DNA from 2 places in the Metasolibacillus sp. FSL K6-0083 genome. Region 1 is predicted to be linked to the other one. Evidence: riboswitches for the same ligand, from Rfam matches in the RefSeq annotation. Region 1 holds a riboswitch; the other holds the start of a gene.

Evidence for each region. A riboswitch is a leader RNA that binds a small molecule or an ion and turns the genes downstream of it on or off. The one in region 1 is predicted to bind lysine.
Region 2: it holds a riboswitch for lysine, as region 1 does, so the genes downstream of both, MHB51_RS02445 (transporter substrate-binding domain-containing protein) here and MHB51_RS10915 (amino acid permease) in region 1, are expected to answer to the same signal.

The regions. Positions count from the first base shown of each region.
Region 1 is NZ_CP152046.1:2,349,093-2,357,728, forward strand. Features, by position in the region: gene MHB51_RS10890 (carbohydrate kinase) at 1-280, opposite strand, end outside; gene MHB51_RS10895 (GNAT family N-acetyltransferase) at 659-1,225, shown strand; gene MHB51_RS10900 (DMT family transporter) at 1,219-2,133, shown strand; gene MHB51_RS10905 (DUF1232 domain-containing protein) at 2,160-2,537, opposite strand; gene MHB51_RS10910 (tetratricopeptide repeat protein) at 2,696-4,570, shown strand; gene MHB51_RS10915 (amino acid permease) at 4,627-6,090, opposite strand; lysine riboswitch at 6,170-6,351, opposite strand; gene MHB51_RS10920 (IS256 family transposase) at 6,903-8,090, shown strand.
Region 2 is NZ_CP152046.1:527,897-536,532, forward strand. Features, by position in the region: gene MHB51_RS02435 (2-oxoglutarate dehydrogenase E1 component) at 1-1,907, shown strand, start outside; gene odhB (2-oxoglutarate dehydrogenase complex dihydrolipoyllysine-residue succinyltransferase) at 1,999-3,243, shown strand; lysine riboswitch at 4,135-4,323, shown strand; gene MHB51_RS02445 (transporter substrate-binding domain-containing protein) at 4,441-5,289, shown strand; gene MHB51_RS02450 (amino acid ABC transporter permease) at 5,434-6,165, shown strand; gene MHB51_RS02455 (amino acid ABC transporter ATP-binding protein) at 6,162-6,896, shown strand; gene MHB51_RS02460 (DUF6501 family protein) at 7,444-7,641, shown strand; gene MHB51_RS02465 (toxic anion resistance protein) at 8,025-8,636, opposite strand, start outside.

The sequences.
Region 1 (8,636 bases):
GTACATAGACACCACTTACACGCTTCTCTGGTGCATAAACAGCGTAATCAAGATTAACCCCCTCATTGGTAATTTCATTACGAACAAATACAGATGTTTCATCATCACCTGTAATCGTAATTAAAGCTGATGGTGCACCAATACGGCTTATACCCGCTGCGACATTAATCGTTGCACCACCTAAATATTTTGTAAATGTTGTATTTGTTATATCGTCTGCAATATAATCCACAAACGCATCTCCATAAATAAGAATAACATCTTTATTTGACTGGCTCATTTTGACCTTCTAACCTCCGAAATTATGCTTTCTTTAGATTACCACGAAATTAAGGCTTCAATCAATTACACCTCAGCGTAATTGCATCCAGATTTTTTCGAGTTCAGAGAAAATCTTTTTTATAAAGTAAAACTTATCTCCGCAGAGACTTTGACAGGCTGTTAGTACGAAATCAATCGAAATTACAGCCTTTCCTTAATAATTTTGCTATACTACTATAAGACGTCCTGTCAACTTGAGCTATCAAAAGGCTAGGGTACGTTAACAACAAAGAAATTTTTATAAAAGGTTATTACTTTAACAGAACACAACTGAATCGTCTAAAAATCGTGTCTCCTACGATTTTCAGACGCATTTCAAAGAAAGAAGCGATAGATAATGGACATTTATATTCAACAAGCGCAACCTACAGATGCGGAACAAATCGCACCACTTATTTACGATGCAATTGGTGATATCGCACATCGCTTAACAGGAGAAGCAGAGGAGCAGGCTGTATTAGCAGCATTAGCAGCACTAATTAAACGATCAGACAATCGCCATAGCTATTTATACACATATATCGCCAAACAAGCTGACTCACTTCTTGGCATTGCGGTACTCTATGATGGTCTCACTGCACAAACACTTGATGCGAACCTATCCGCCTGGCTGAAAACGAAAAATGCCCCTGCAATCATTGATGCTGAAGCACATGATGATGAGTTCTATATTGATACAGTATGCGTAACACCAAATTCACGCGGCTTAGGAATTGGCACAAAGCTCCTGCATTTCGCGGAAGAGCAGGCGCTCGAAAAAGGCTATAAAAAGCTTTCTTTAAATGTAGAGCTAGAAAAAGAGCAAGCACGTGCTTTATATGAGCGACTTGGCTTCGTAATTACAGAACGCTGGACAATTATCGATGAGCCATTTCACCATATGGTAAAATCACTTTCATCATGAAAAAACTCATTTTCCCTTTATTGGTTGTTATCGCATCAAGTAGCTATGGTATTTTATCGACAATTGTAAAGGTTGCAATGCAGTATGGCTTTACAACAGCGGAGGCTATCACGAGCCAATATGTCGTTGGTTTTTTCCTTGCCCTTCTACTGTTTGTCGTGACCCAGCGCACTTTGCCAAGAGTTAATAAATCAGGTGCAATGATTTTATTACTTGCTGGCTCATTAACAGCTACTACGGGTATTGTATATGGACATTCCTTAAATTATTTACCAGCTTCGCTAGCTGTCGTGCTGCTATTCCAATTTACATGGATTGGTCTCTTTATTGATTGCGCCTTGCATAAGCGTTTCCCAAGCCGAGCAGAAGGAATTTCGCTTATTTTTCTAATCGGTGGAACCATTTTTGCGGCAGGTATTGTCGATGTAGACTTATCCGCTATCGCTTGGCAAGGATGGGCACTAGGCTTATTAGCTGCATTAAGCTTCGCTTTATTTATTCAGGTAAACTCTAGACAGGTTGAAGGTGTTACAATGATTTCTCGTACCTTCCTCGTATCGCTCGTAGCACTAATTGTTATTAGCGTTGCACTAACACCTGAAATTGTATGGAATGGTCAATTATTCGGTGCAGGTCTTTGGAAATTTGGTTTGGCTCTTGGATTATTCGGCATCATCCTACCAATTTTATTATTCTCCATTGCTGTGCCAAAAGTAGGTGGTAGCCTTGCCTCTATTTTAAGCGCGATGGAGCTACCTGTAGCCATTTTGGCATCTATGATTGTGCTTAAAGAAGCACTATCCATACTCCAATTTGTCGGCATCGCTCTCGTGTTAATCGGAATGATTTTACCTTCATATTTATCGATGAAAAAAGATGAAAAAAAAGCTGCCGAGAGGGTCGGATGAAACACTGACCCTTCTAGCAGCTTTTTTTATTCTTCGCTTGGTAACTCATAATCATAGCGTTCGCCAAATGTCTTTTTCAAAAACTGGTGTGCCTCCAACTTCGTCTCAACTGTAATTGCTGAATAAACCTTCGCTAACGCAGCCGTAATTATTAAAACATCATCCGTTAAACCTACGAGTGGCAAAATATCTGCAATGATATCAAAAGGTAAAATAAAATAACCCAATGCACCTAAAATAATTAATTTATTAGCCTTTGACATATCGGGGCTTTTAACGGCAAAAAACAATGTACTTGCTGCATGCAATGTTGACATTCCTAATTTTAACCCTGATGCCTTTACCTTCGTTAAAAACTTATCATTAGAGAAATGCTTGTCCTTATTTGCAACCACTTTTTCCATATCCATTCCTCCTTACATAATAAAGAAAAGTACTACAAAGCCCCTGCAAGATTGTAGCCCAAATGTAGTACTTGCCTATATGTACGGATATTCTTAAAAAAAGTTTCAACACTATTGTCTTTTTCACCCGATAAAAAATATAGGAAGGGGTGATCAGCGTGTACAAATTTGAAGAGCTTTCATCTATTTTTAGTGCGATTCCAAGCACTCATCAGCCTCTCATATTAGCATTGCAACAAGCTGCCGCACACATTAATGATTATCCAGCACGCTCTTTACAGCATTCTCGTGAAGCGTTAGGTATTATTATAAAAGACATGTATGAGAAAAAAATGCTGCAATCAGTTGCACATGTTGCGCTACGCACTTTATTAAAAAATAAAACATTCATAGCAAAAGTTCAGCCAAGTCGCATTTATTTATTAATGAATCTTGTCCAGCAAATGACGACCACACAGATAAATTCGCAGAACGATACAAAAGCAGCACAAATTGTCCTCGACTATCTAATGGATATATGTGAATGGTATTTAAGCGAACTTCAGGAAGGTGAGGAATTATCCTCTTCAGCTCTCATTCTTAAGCAAGTTAATGAGCTAGATACTGAAAGCTTTGAAGCAATGACTCAATGGTTTTTAGTAGCGGCTACTGCGGGAGATGCTAGTGCTCAATATAATTTAGGCGTTCTTTATAATCATGGAAAAGGCGTAGCTCAAAATTACGAGGAGGCTGTAAAGTGGTACTCCCTAGCTGCTACGCAAAATAATACGGATGCGCAATACGCATTGGGCGTACTATATGAATTGGGTCTTGGTGCTCCACAAAACTACCAACGCGCTGCCGAGCTTTACAAACTTGCCGCTCAAGATGGCAATGCAGACGCTCAATACAATTTAGGCTCACTTTACAATCATGGAAAGGGCGTGGCACAAAACTTCACAGAGGCTGCCAAATGGTATCAGCTTGCAGCAGATCAAGGCAACACGAGTGCACTCAATAACTTGGGCTTCTTGTACCACAACGGAACAGGTGTAGAGCAAAATTTTAAGCAAGCAATTAAGCTCTTTTCCAAAGCTGCTCAAGCAGGTGACGCTAGTGCCCAATACAATTTAGGCTATATGTACAGCAAAGGGCGTGGTATTGCTACTAACTTTAAAGAAGCTGCGAAATGGTTTTTAAATGCTGCTCTGCAAAACCACACGAACGCACAGTTTCAACTTGCATTGCTATACCGTGCAGGAGATGGAGTCGAAAAAAATATTGATGAGGCTCTCAAATGGCTCTTACTCGCTGCCAACGCTAATCATACAAATGCGCAATACACGCTCGGTCTTATGTATAAGCTCCAAAACACCAAGACATCGACAAAGAAAGCCATTGATTGGCTCTCGAAAGCTGCTGCGAATGAGCATATTAGCGCTTGCTATGATTTAGCAATGCTTTATAAAAAAATGGATAATGACAACCCGCTTTTTATGAAATGGTTAAAGCGCGCAGCAGTTCATGGCAATGCAGATGCCCAATTTGAAGTAGCAATTTACTATATGCAGAATCAAAATTACCAGGAGGCTATTAAATGGCTTCAATCCGCTGCCGAACAACATCATCTACAAGCTGAATACGAGCTAGGCTTACTGTATGAGCAAGGTCTTGGTGTCGAGAAAAATTATGATGAAGCCCGCCACTGCTATCGTCTCGCTGCTGAACGTGGGCATATGCTAGCACAGTATAAGCTTGGCAATATTTTCGATAAAGGGCTAGGTGTCGACATCGATTACACTGAAGCTGCGAAATGGATTTTACTTTCAGCTTCTAAAGGTTATTCAAAAGCACAATTTCAGCTTGCACAAATGTATGCAAACGGCGAGGGAGTATCACATGATTATGCAGAGGCAGCGAAATGGTACAGACGAGCTGCCACTAACGGGCATGTAAAGGCACAATTTCAACTAGGCATGCTTTATAAAAAAGGACTTGGCGTCGCACAGAATTATACTGAAGCCACCTACTGGCTTAAAAAATCAATCCAATAACTATTTCAATAAGGCTATCGGGAATACAGAATTTCCGATAGCCTTATTATATTGACTTACTTCGCGACTTTCAAATCACATTCTTCTAACGGAAGAAGTCTCGTTTTATATTTGATTTTATAACCAATCCATAGCAGTAAGAATAGCGGAATACCTATATATGAAACAAGTACCCCATACCAATCAATTGCCCCACCGGTAAATGCTGTATAATTTTGACCAAGCACAACGATTAAACAAATCGTTAATGCAAATAGCGGACCGAATGGATACCATCTCGCTTTATAGGGCAATAAGGATAAATCCTTGCCCTGCACAACAAATGCACGACGGAATCGATAATGGCTATAAGCAATCCCAAGCCATGCGATAAAGCCCGACATTCCTGAAGCATTCAGTAACCATATATATACAACCCCATCGCCAAAGAAAGATGCTAAAAAGGCTAAACTTCCCACTGCTAATGTCGCCATTAACGCATACACAGGAATACCTCGACGACTTAATTTCGTGAAAAATTTCGGTGCCTTTCCTTCTACCGCTAGCTGCCAAAGCATACGAGAAGCTGCATACAACCCTGAATTTCCTGCTGACAACATCGCAGTTAAGATGATGGCATTCATAAAAGAAGCTGCTACAGCAATCCCTAAGCGGTCAAACACTAAAGTAAATGGCGACACCGCAATATCCTCAGATAACAAGCGCTCATCTGTAAAAGGGATGAGCAGCCCAATAGCTGCTATAGCTAAAATATAAAACAATAAAATACGCCAAAACACTGATTTTACAGCCTTCGGAATATTTTTCCCAGGATTATCTGTCTCACCAGCTGTAACACCTAATAGCTCTGTTCCTTGAAAAGAGAATCCTGCCGCAAGGAAAATACCAAACATCGCTAAAAACCCACCATGGAATGGCCCATCACTAATAAAGAAATTCGTAAAGCCTACTGGCGCCTCCCCACCTAAAATACCAAAAATCATTAAAAAGCTAACAATAATAAAAACAATTACAGTTGCTACTTTAATCATCGCAAACCAATATTCACTTTCCCCATAGCTTTTCACAGATAAAAGATTAAATGCTAGTACGATAACAATAAACAGCACCGTCCAAAGCCCTGACGAACTATTTGGAAACCAATACTTCATAATCAAAGATACTGCTGCAATTTCTGCCGCAATCGTAATCGCCCAGTTATACCAGTAGTTCCACCCTAATGCAAAGCCCAACGCTGGATCGACAAATTTGCTAGCATATGTACTAAATGACCCTGATGACGGCATATAGGCAGCCATTTCTCCTAAACTTGTCATTAAAAAAAATACCATCACACCAATCAAAGCATAGGCTAATAATGCACCTCCAGGGCCCGCCTGCGCAATTGCACCCCCACTCGCTAAAAACAGCCCTGTGCCAATAGTTCCTCCTAAAGAAATCATTGTAATATGACGACTTTTTAGTGCTTTTTGCAGCTTTGGCGCTTTATTACCAAGCTGATTAATTTTAATATCACTCACTTTATAGCTTCCTTCCTAATTTTAAGACAAAAAAATACCATCACAAGATTTTGTGATGGCTATATTCGTTCTTAGTTTTTTCTTTGATAGCTCAACACGTCATCTAAAACAAACGTGACAGTTCTGCTCCTTTCGAACGCAGCCCCAGCATGAAGGTTACAAGTACCTTCAAACTTCGGCAATATTTCCTTTCCACTAACTTCATCAATGCTTGCCATTTCCATTAGTGTACTCTTAAATATCGCGACCTCTACCTCAATCAACTTTGAGGTTCATTATTAAATTTACAACGCATATTATTTTAACATAATAATTATTCAATTGCAACCATTGTCCAAAAGCTTCCAAAAGAGAAGCATTCACCCCCGCAAAATAGAGCCAACCAATGTGTATCTATTAAAAAATGTTTACTCCTATAAAACACGCCGATTATTATCCAATATTTACATAATCAACGCAACTGATATTTTAACGTTCTATCAGTAGATTTTGCTTTTCTATGGGTGTACTTTTATATTCTATCAGTACGTTTTTGAATTCTATCAGCTACTTTGGCAGTTCTATCAATAGATTATTAAAAAACAGGCGACTATTTAGCAATTGTTTGATAATTAGCTACGGAATCAGTATCGCATTTTCATAGAGTTTGCTCGCAAAATAAGAAAAACACCGAATTTAGAAGTGATTTCTTTAATAGAAAATGAAGGCAGATATTTTAAGATGAATATGTATATATAATTGTGTAAAAGTGAAAAGTCATATCAATTCCTGGGTAAATGTATTGTGCAACCAAAACATTAGGAGGAATTAATATGACTCAACTTAATCTTACACTAGACTTAGGGGAAATTGAAGCGGCGATACTTGATTCAGATATGAGCAGTACGATTAAATCGCTTGTGATTTTAACGTTGAATGAGTATATGGAAAAAGAACGTGATGAGTATCTAAAGGCTGATGCGTACGAGCGCAATGAAACGCGAACAGGGCAACGCAATGGCTATTACGAACGTGATTATACATTGGCGATTGGCAAGATTCAGTTGAAAGTGCCTCGTACGCGTGACGGAAAGTTTTCCACGACATTATTTGAACGCTACCAACGAACAGATAAAGCGTTTATTTTATCAATGATTGAAATGGTCGTACAGGGTGTTTCAACACGCAGGGTGACAAAGGTGATAGAAGAGCTGATTGGGGAATCAGTATCGCCCTCTTTCATTTCGAGCCTGACAAAGAAGCTAGACCCTATTGTGAAGACTTGGGCAAACCGTCCTATTCACTACCAGACGTATCCAATTTTATATGTAGATGCGATGTATATTAAGGTACGAGAAGCTCGTAGAGTGATAGCTAAAGCTGTGTATATTGCGATTGGGCTGACGAATGATGGAAAAACAGAAATTTTAGGATTTAAAATTAGTGAAACAGAATCTGCTACTGCGTGGAAAACGTTCTTTCAAGAGCTCAAGGCACGAGGATTGTCAAAGCCTGAATTGGTCGTATCAGATGCTCATGAAGGATTAAAAAAGGCAATTTCAGAATGTTTTCTAGGAACGGCATGGCAGCGTTGTTTATTCCATTTCATGCGAAATATTTTTTCCAAAGTGCCAAAGAAGGGATCCGAAGCATTCCGCCGCAAAGTATCAGCTATTTTTAAGGAGCTCACGCTAAAAGATGCCAAGGCAAAATATGAAGCTCTTCAAGATGAGTATGAAGATGTAGAAAAATATGAAAAGGCCATGCTTACTTTGGAAGAAGGCTTTCAAGAGGTAACACAGTTTTATCAATTTAAAGTCGTATTGCATCAGCACATTCGAACGACAAACCGTGTAGAAAATACGAACCTTCAAATTCGCCGACGTGAAAAAGTGATACGCATTTTTCCAAATCATGATTCGGCTTTCCGTTTGATTGGTGCTACTTTAATGGATATAGAAGATGGACTTCGAGGGAAAAAAAGCTGCTTTAATGTAAGAAATGTTTACTTGGAAGAATAACAGGAGGACGGTCCCGCGCGAAATGTGTGGTGTATGGGAAAGGGCATGCCCTTTCCCATACACCACACATATAAAAACAGTACAAATACAAAAGGTACCCAGGGAATTTTACACAAGATTCTGTACTTGACTTTTTAAGATTATTTATAAACCCCGATAGTTAGTTATTCCATGCTTTTCGAAGTTTATTCCATGTTTTTATGAGTTTATTCCACGTTTTTCAACTTTTATTCCATGTTTTCTGAGATTTATTCCATGTTCGCTCTTTTTCTTCTTGGTAACTTCTGCACTTGACTACTGATATTCTTCAGTGGTTTTTGGTTGCGAAGCAATGTCCTACTCTCACAGGGGCGCCCCCAACTACCGTCGACGCTTCAACGCAACACAGCTGAGCTAGCCGATTCCTTCGTTGTCCGCGTCGCTTGCGGTGCTCATGTGCCATGCACATTCCGCCCCGCGCTCCTTGGCGCCTCGGACTCCTTGCTCTTCTGCACTGCTTCAGCTTGTATTCGATTAAAAGTGTTTGCAATTGTTTGCTTGCGATTA
Region 2 (8,636 bases), 1.8 Mb from region 1:
CAGGTATGAACGTAAAACTTGCTTACAACCCGTCTCACTTGGAAATTGGTAACCCAGTAGTGCTAGGTTCGACTCGCGCGGCGCAAGACAATGTATCAGTAAATGGGTATGCTCAGCATGACGCTACTTTAGGTTTAGGTATTTTGGTGCATGGTGATGCGGCATTCCCGGGGCAAGGTATCGTGACAGAAGTGATGAACTTTGCAAAAACAGAAGGATTTACAACTGGAGGGACAATTCATATTATCGCAAATAATATGATTGGCTTCACAACAGAACTGTATGATTCTCGTTCATCAACTTATTCATCAGACCCTGCGAAAGGCTATGATATTCCTGTTATCCATGTCAATGCAGACCACCCAGAGGCAGTAGTGCAAGTTGGGCGCTTTGCAACAGAATATCGTCAAAAATTCGGCAAAGATATTATTATCGATTTAGTTGGTTACCGTCGTCACGGTCATAATGAAACAGACGACCCAACAGTGACAAACCCTGAAACTTATAAAATAGTATCGAAACACGACCCAGTACGTGTGCTTTATGGTGCAAAATTAGTTGCTGAAGGTCTTGTAACGGAAGAACAAGTGAAGGCACTTGATAGCGCTGCGTATGCAGAAATGCAAGCTGCGTATGATCATGTGAAGGAAATGGCAGAAAAAGATGAGCATAAGCAACTTGAAATGCCAGAAGAATTAAAAGTGGATTTTCCACAAATTGATACAACGACAAGTGTAGAGCGTTTGCAGGCAATTAATGAAGATTTATTAGTATTTACAGAAGGTTTTGAGCCGCAAAACAAGCTTGGTAAAATTCTGGAAAAACGCCGTGATGCATTCGCTACAGGTAAAATCGATTGGGGACATGCAGAAACATTAGCATTTGCTACAATGCTTCAAGATGGCACGCCAATTCGCTTCACTGGTCAAGATGCACAGCGTGGTACGTTTGCTCAGCGACATTTAGTACTGCACGATAAAAATAATGGCAGCGAATATACGCCATTACATCATATTCAAAATGCAAATGCATCATTCACAGTTTATAACTCGCCACTAACAGAGGCAGGGGTAGTTGGCTTTGAATACGGCTATACTTTGGAAAATGAGAATGTTTTAACGATTTGGGAAGCACAATTTGGTGACTTTGCCAATATGGCACAAGCAATGTTTGATAACTTCATTTCAGGCGCTCGTGCAAAGTGGGGACAAAAATCAGGCTTAGTTATTCTATTACCTCATGGCTATGAAGGTCAAGGCCCTGAGCATTCATCAAGCCGAATTGAGCGTTATTTACAAATGGCTGCGGAAAATAACTGGTTTATTGCGAACTGCTCAAACGCAGGAAACTATTACCATTTATTGCGTCGTCAAGCAGCAATGTTAGGAACAGAGGGTGTACGTCCATTAGTCGTGGCTTCACCGAAGTATTTATTGCGTCACCCATTGGCCGCTGCAAATGCAGAGCAACTGGCAGAGGGCTCATTCCAAGAAATCATTGAACAACCTGGTCTAGGTACTAAGGCGGAGGCGGTAGAGCGCATCGTATTAGGTACAGGGAAAGTAATGATTGATTTAGCGGATCGCGTGAAAGATGGTGAAGGCTTTGACCACTTACACATCATTCGTGTAGAGCAATTATATCCATTCCCGAGTGCGCAAATCGCTAATATTATTGCGAAGTATCCAAATGCTAAGGAAGTTGTTTGGGTGCAAGAGGAGCCGAAAAACCAAGGTGTATGGAATTACGCGCTTGAAAGCTTATACGAGCTTTCAGAAGGTAAAAAACTACGTTATGTAGGTCGCCCTTCAATGAGTTCAACATCTGAAGGTGATGCGGATGCTCATAAGGAAGCGCAAGCAGCAATTATAGCGGAAGCCGTAACAGAGGCAGTTAAAGTAAAATAATAGTATAATGTTGTTGGATGCATGAAAAGGCTACCAGCCTTATGTGCAGTAGCCTTTCTATATGTTGTTTAATTTAAAGGAGGAAATGAAAGTGGCTGAAATTAAAGTCCCTGAATTAGCAGAATCGATTACAGAAGGAACAATTGCCCAGTGGGTGAAAAAAGTTGGAGATCAAGTTGAAAAAGGCGAGTTTATCGTTGAGTTAGAAACAGATAAAGTAAATGCAGAAATTATTTCTGAAGAGGCAGGCGTATTAACACAAATACTGGCTGCAGAAGGCGATACTGTACTTGTTGGACAAGTAATCGCAGTAGTGGAGGCTGGGGAAGGCGCAGCGCCAGCACCAGCGGCTGAGGAAGCAGCACCGGCACAAGCAGCACCAGCACAGGAAGTCCCAAAGGCTCCTGCAGCTCCAACGCCAGTTGCTGAAACAACTTCAAATGAGCGTGTAGTAGCAAGCCCAGCAGCACGCAAATTAGCACGTGAAAAAGGTATCGATTTAGCGGCAGTATCTCCAGTGGACCCACAAGGTCGCGTTCGTGTTCAAGACGTAGCAGCTCACGGTACAGCACCAGTTGCAGTAGCGCCAATTGCAACAACAAACGGTCCTGTTGTATTTGCTCCTGCTGCAGAAACTAATCGTGTAACAATCGAGAAAATGTCTCGTCGCCGTCAAACAATTGCTAAGCGCCTATTAGAAGTGAAGCAATCAACAGCTATGTTAACAACATTTAACGAAATTGATATGACAAATATTATGGCATTGCGTAAACGTAAGCAAGAGCAATTCGTTAAAGATAACGATATTAAACTAGGCTTTATGTCATTCTTCACAAAAGCAGTTGTAGCAGCACTTAAGAAATATCCTTATGTGAATGCACAAATCAGCGGTGATGAAATTCACTTAAATAACTTCTTTGATATCGGTATTGCCGTGTCTACTGAAGAAGGTTTAGTTGTACCTGTAGTACGCGATGCAAATAGCAAAAACTTTGCAGAAATCGAAAAAGATATCGCTGAATTAGCGAAAAAAGCACGTGATAAAAAATTAGGCTTAAATGATATGGCAGGCGGTTCATTCACAATTACGAATGGTGGTGTGTTCGGTTCATTAATGTCTACACCAATTATGAATGGTACACAAGCTGGTATTCTAGGTATGCACTCAATCGTTCAACGTCCAGTAGCGATTAACGGTGAAATCGAAATCCGTCCAATGATGTACGTTGCATTATCATATGACCACCGTATTATTGATGGTAAAGATTCAGTAGGCTTCCTAAAAACAGTAAAAGAGCTAATCGAAAATCCAGAAGATTTATTATTAAATTCTTAATGGGGAGGGCGTCCAAAAAGCCGTGCAGTAGCCGGCATTTTGGGCGCTTTTTGTGATGTCGGCTTGTCCCAAAAGCCGTGCAGTAGCCGGCGTTTTGAACAGTAGTAATGATGTTTTACAAAATATTGACTTGTCTAAATAGGAAACGCCTCTTTTAAAAATGGGTGAACATTGGCTTTAGCAATCTCTCTCAGTAAAAATAGAGCGATGAAAACCTTTATTTCTATGCGCTGTCAAAACAAAATAAAAGCCCCTTCACCAAATTTATTCCAAAATTCCCTTTCGTCTTTTAGAAGATTCTTACTACATACATTAAAAACAGCCTTCAATCGATAAATGTTGATTGAAGGCTGTAGCTTTGTACAAGGCAGGAAAACAAAACTATTTTGGGACATACCAGAACTTTGGTAGAGGGGGAGGGATTATACCTAATGTAACATGGTGAATATAATAGCCATTATTGTTCCAATTGCAAACTTCTCCTACCCCATATAAGGCAAATATCACTGCAGCAAAAGCAGGAGAGAGACCAGCGATAGCGGCTAGACCAGCAACACCTCCACCAGCAGCTAAAACTTTTTGAATTTTACTAGCTTCATCAGCACTAACTGATAAAATTAGACCATACTTATAGTTTATTGGAGGTTAATACGCGCACGAAAGCGGTGTTAAAGGTGAAAGATTGGAAATTAATTTGAAGAAAAGACAACCTCGTTTTGCTAGTGTAGTAAAAGTTTGATTTTGCTGTGTCACTTTCACTTGCAGAGATGCCCGTGGAAAAATTTATTAGTAGCATCCTAAATAATGTATGACTTTTCGAAGCCACTTGACAATGAGCATTTGGTAGTATATGATTTAGCTAAATAACTTTATAAGAAATACCTCACGTTCTAGTGGGGTAGAGGCGCGATATTTAATAGTTTTTCATGGAGTTTTGAGCAACAGTGAAATGAAGAAGAAGGAAATATCGCCGAAGTGTATCGGAAAGCTCGTAATTCGATATGCTGGGCTTGCAGTGAATAATTGCAGGACTGTCTTGAGTATTTCTTTCCAGCTTACTCAAGTTGTGCTATCTCATCAATGGAACTTAGAGGATTTGGGCTTTTATTTTATTAAATGGCAGCGACCTAAAATTCTTTAGGTCGCTTTTTTGTATAAGATAAAGCCCAAAATAAATAAGAAAAGGGGAAATTTTACATGAAGAGAAAATGGCTGTTTATGTTAGTTACTATGTTAACCGTTATTATGTTGGCAGCATGTGGCACTGGAGAAAAACAGGGTTCATCCTCCACGGAAGATGGTGAAGGAAAAAAAGTATTAAAGGTTGGTATGGAAGCGGGCTATGCACCGTTTAACTGGACGCAGCAAACAGATGCAAATGGTGCTGTGAAAATTAGTGGCTCTGCTGAATATGCAGGTGGCTACGATGTACAAATAGCGAAAAAAATTGCTGATGGACTTGGTATGGAGCTCGAAGTCGTGAAAATTGAATGGGATGGTTTAGTACCTGCATTACAATCTGGTGTGGTAGATGCTATTATCGCAGGGATGAGTCCAACGGAAGAACGTAAAAAATCAATTGATTTCACATCAAATTACTATACATCTGATTTCGTCATCGTTGTGAAAAAAGGTAGCCCATATGAAAGTGCCAAAACGTTAGCAGATTTTTCTGGTGCAAAAATTACATCACAGCTAAATACGTCAAACTATTTAGTAATTGATCAAATTCCCGGTGTGAAAAAGGAAGTAGCAATGGATAGCTTCCCAGCAATGCGAGTTGCAATTGAATCAGGCGCAATTGATGGCTATGTTGCCGAGCGTCCAGAAGCAATTTCAGCAGCAATGGCCAATAATAATTTTGCCTACGCAGTGTTGGAGGACGGCTTTGATACAGATCCTGGTGATACAGCAGTTGCAATTGGTGTACGTAAAGACTATGAACTTACTGATAAAATGAGTGAGATTTTAGAGGGAATTTCAGAGGATGATCGCCAAAAGTTAATGGAAGAAGCGATTGCAAATCAACCAGCATCTGCTGAGTAGTTGATAAAGTAAGGGGCTGTCCGAACTTTCTCGGACAGCCCTAGCTTCTATATTTTCAAGGAATAATCCTTGGCACAAGGAGCCATCTCAAAATGGCTGGCTCCCTTTATAAGATAAAGACAGCCTGCTGTTAGGGGGATTTTTATGAGTTTCGAAACAATCATGGCAATTTTGGAAAACAACTGGCCGATGTTTTTACGTGGCGCATATATGACGCTTGCAATTGCAATTATTAGTACAATTATTGGTGCGTTTATCGGATTTTTCATCGGTATCATGCATACGATTCCTGTTAAAACAAAATCTTTTAAAAGTATTTTATTAAAAATAGTAAACTTCTTGCTTACTTGCTATGTAGAAATTTTCCGTGGTACACCAATGATTGTACAGGCAATGGTTGTGTATTATGGTTTGTACGCATACGGTCTTGAGCTAGATCGATTTGTAGCGGCGTTAGTAGTTGTCGGTTTAAATACAGGTGCTTATATGGCTGAAATTGTGCGCGGTGGTATTGTATCGGTTGATAAAGGGCAATATGAGGCGGCACAAGCAGTTGGTATGAATCATTTACAAACGATGATTTTTGTTGTTTTACCACAAGTAGCACGAAATATTTTACCAGCAACAGGAAATCAGCTTGTAATGAATATTAAAGATTCAGCAGTATTGAGTGTAATTAGTGTAACAGAGCTATTCTTCCAAACAAAATCTGTTGCGGGGGCAAATTTTAAGTTTGCGGAGTCATTTTTAATTGCATGTATCATGTATCTTATAATGACATTTACAGCAACGCGAATTTTACGTTTAATGGAGCGCAAGCTAGATGGTCCTGATGCGTATCAGGTCGATAAGGAGAGAGAGGGGCAAATGCAATGACAACAATGATTGAAATTAAAAACTTACGTAAATCATTTGGCTCTCATGAAGTGTTGCGCGATGTGAATTTTTCAGTAAAAAAGGGCGAGGTTGTTTGTTTAATTGGCTCGTCAGGTTCAGGGAAATCAACGCTCTTACGCTGTGTTAATTTATTAGAAACACCTTCAGGCGGCAGCATTATTTATAATGGTGAAAATATTTTAACTGGCAAACATAATGTAGAGCAATATCGAACACATTTGGGTATGGTGTTTCAGCAATTCAATTTATTTAATAATTTAGATGTTATCGGAAATTGCACAGTGGGCCAACAAAAAGTGTTAAAACGCAATAAAGTAGAAGCTGTCGAAAAAGCAATGAAGTATTTAGAAATTGTCGGAATGGCAAAATACAAAAACGCAAAGCCGCGCCAGCTATCTGGTGGACAAAAGCAACGCGTTGCGATTGCGCGCGCATTAGCGATGGATCCGGATGTTATGCTATTTGACGAGCCAACATCAGCACTAGACCCTGAAATGGTAGGAGAAGTATTAAAAGTCATGCGTACTTTAGCGAATCAAGGCAATACGATGCTCATCGTAACACATGAGATGGAGTTTGCTCGTGAAGTAGCAGACCGCATTGTTTTTATGGATAAAGGTGTTATTGTGGAAGAAGGGCATCCAGAACAGGTGCTAGTCAATCCGCAGCATGAGCGTACGAAAGAATTTTTAAAACGCACACTGAAATAAAAAGATTGTCTGGAAGTAAGCTAACGCAACGCTTTCAGACAATCTTTTTTTAATATTGTTCTAGATTTGTTTAGCTTAGATAAATGACCTAATTCGCTCATTTAAAATAGTAAAGGTAACTTCACCTTAATATGTACGAAAAAAGCTCCTCTAACGTCTTGAATTCCATTCAGAAACGACAATAAAAATAATAGCAAAAGCGATGGCTAATGCCCAAAACCAGCTTGGTATACTTGACATAAACTTTCACCTCACACGCCATTTTATCATGTCCTATAAGTGGGCGGCAATGGTTTACTCTTCATTTTGAATTCAAAGAAGTGCGATTGAAGAAGTAACGTCTTTTTTTAAACCAAAGAAAGCACCCTCTATTTTCATAAGTAAATATTTTCCCGAAATACTACCAGGAATGTGCGAAATGGCGGCAATATACGTCTTTTTGTACGCCTATATCTAACAATTTTTTGCTAAATGCTTTGAAAAACTACCATTCTTAAGGGAAATCGTATAAAATATAAGGAAACAGGCTAAAAGAGAGGTTACACAAATGTTACATTTAAAATGGAAAGATGCGCCTACAATTCGTACAGTGAAATGTGTGCATACAAATGCCGCAAAATACTTAGTATCGAATGTATTAACAGTTGGCAAAGAATACGAAGTTAAAAATGAAACAGAGGAATTTCTTTTTGTAGTTGACAACACAGGAAAAGTTGGCGGCTATTATAAAGATTATTTTGAGTAATATAGTATAAGAAGCGGGTATGATACAACTGCCAAAAGAGAAGGGGGCGTCTGAAAAGTCATTTTGAGACGCTCCCTTTGCCACGGATAGTGATAATTTACCACCGCAAAGGTAAGTATCTTTAGATATAGAAGCAGGGCAGGGGGTTGTCCGAAAAAATGTACACTTTTCGGATAGCTTCACTTTATTTTGGGGACTTATGAGGCAATCTCTTCTTGCGTAGACAATCAAAATTCAATTTTTACTTTCATACGAAGGAAAATCCGCTAAACCTTGTGTTTCTCCTATTTTTAAAGAATCATCAGTGAATTCTTTAAAAAATATCAACGAAAGCGTCCAAAATGCTGGCAACTTCACCGCTTTTTGGACGCTCTCTTCATCTTTTAAATGGACTCGTATACATCAGTTGTTTTCGCGTGTACACGGAGTGTTTCTTCGATATCTTGTAGTAATTTTAGCTGTGTTTGTTTGAATTGATCTATGTCAGCATGTGAGATACCAGCTTGCTTTGATTTCATTTGCAACATTTTGCCGTTTTTGCGGGCCAATTCATCAGAGGCACGCATTAATTTATCCTGTGCCTCTGCTACACGACGCTGTTGATTCATTGTCAGTAGTGTAGAAATTTGTGTTTGCCACATAGGGATTGTTGTCATAACAGATGCCTGTATTTTATCGATTAATAATTGATTCGTTTGTTGCATTAAACGAATTTGTGGTGCGGCTTGAATAGCTATTTCCCTCGAAATTTGCATATCATAAAGACGTCGGTCAAGCCATTCAATCGCCATTTTTTGATCATTTAATTTCTGCAATTCCATTGGGTCAATCGGCTGGACGGCGGGAAGCTTATTTTTGACATCAGCAAGCTTAAGCTCGCCAGCTGCAATAAAGATGTTAATCTCTGCGAAATATTGCTCATTCAAGGCATATAAATCATTTAATAGCTTAAAATCACGCAATAAACCCATTTGTGCATGTTCTAATTGAATTGC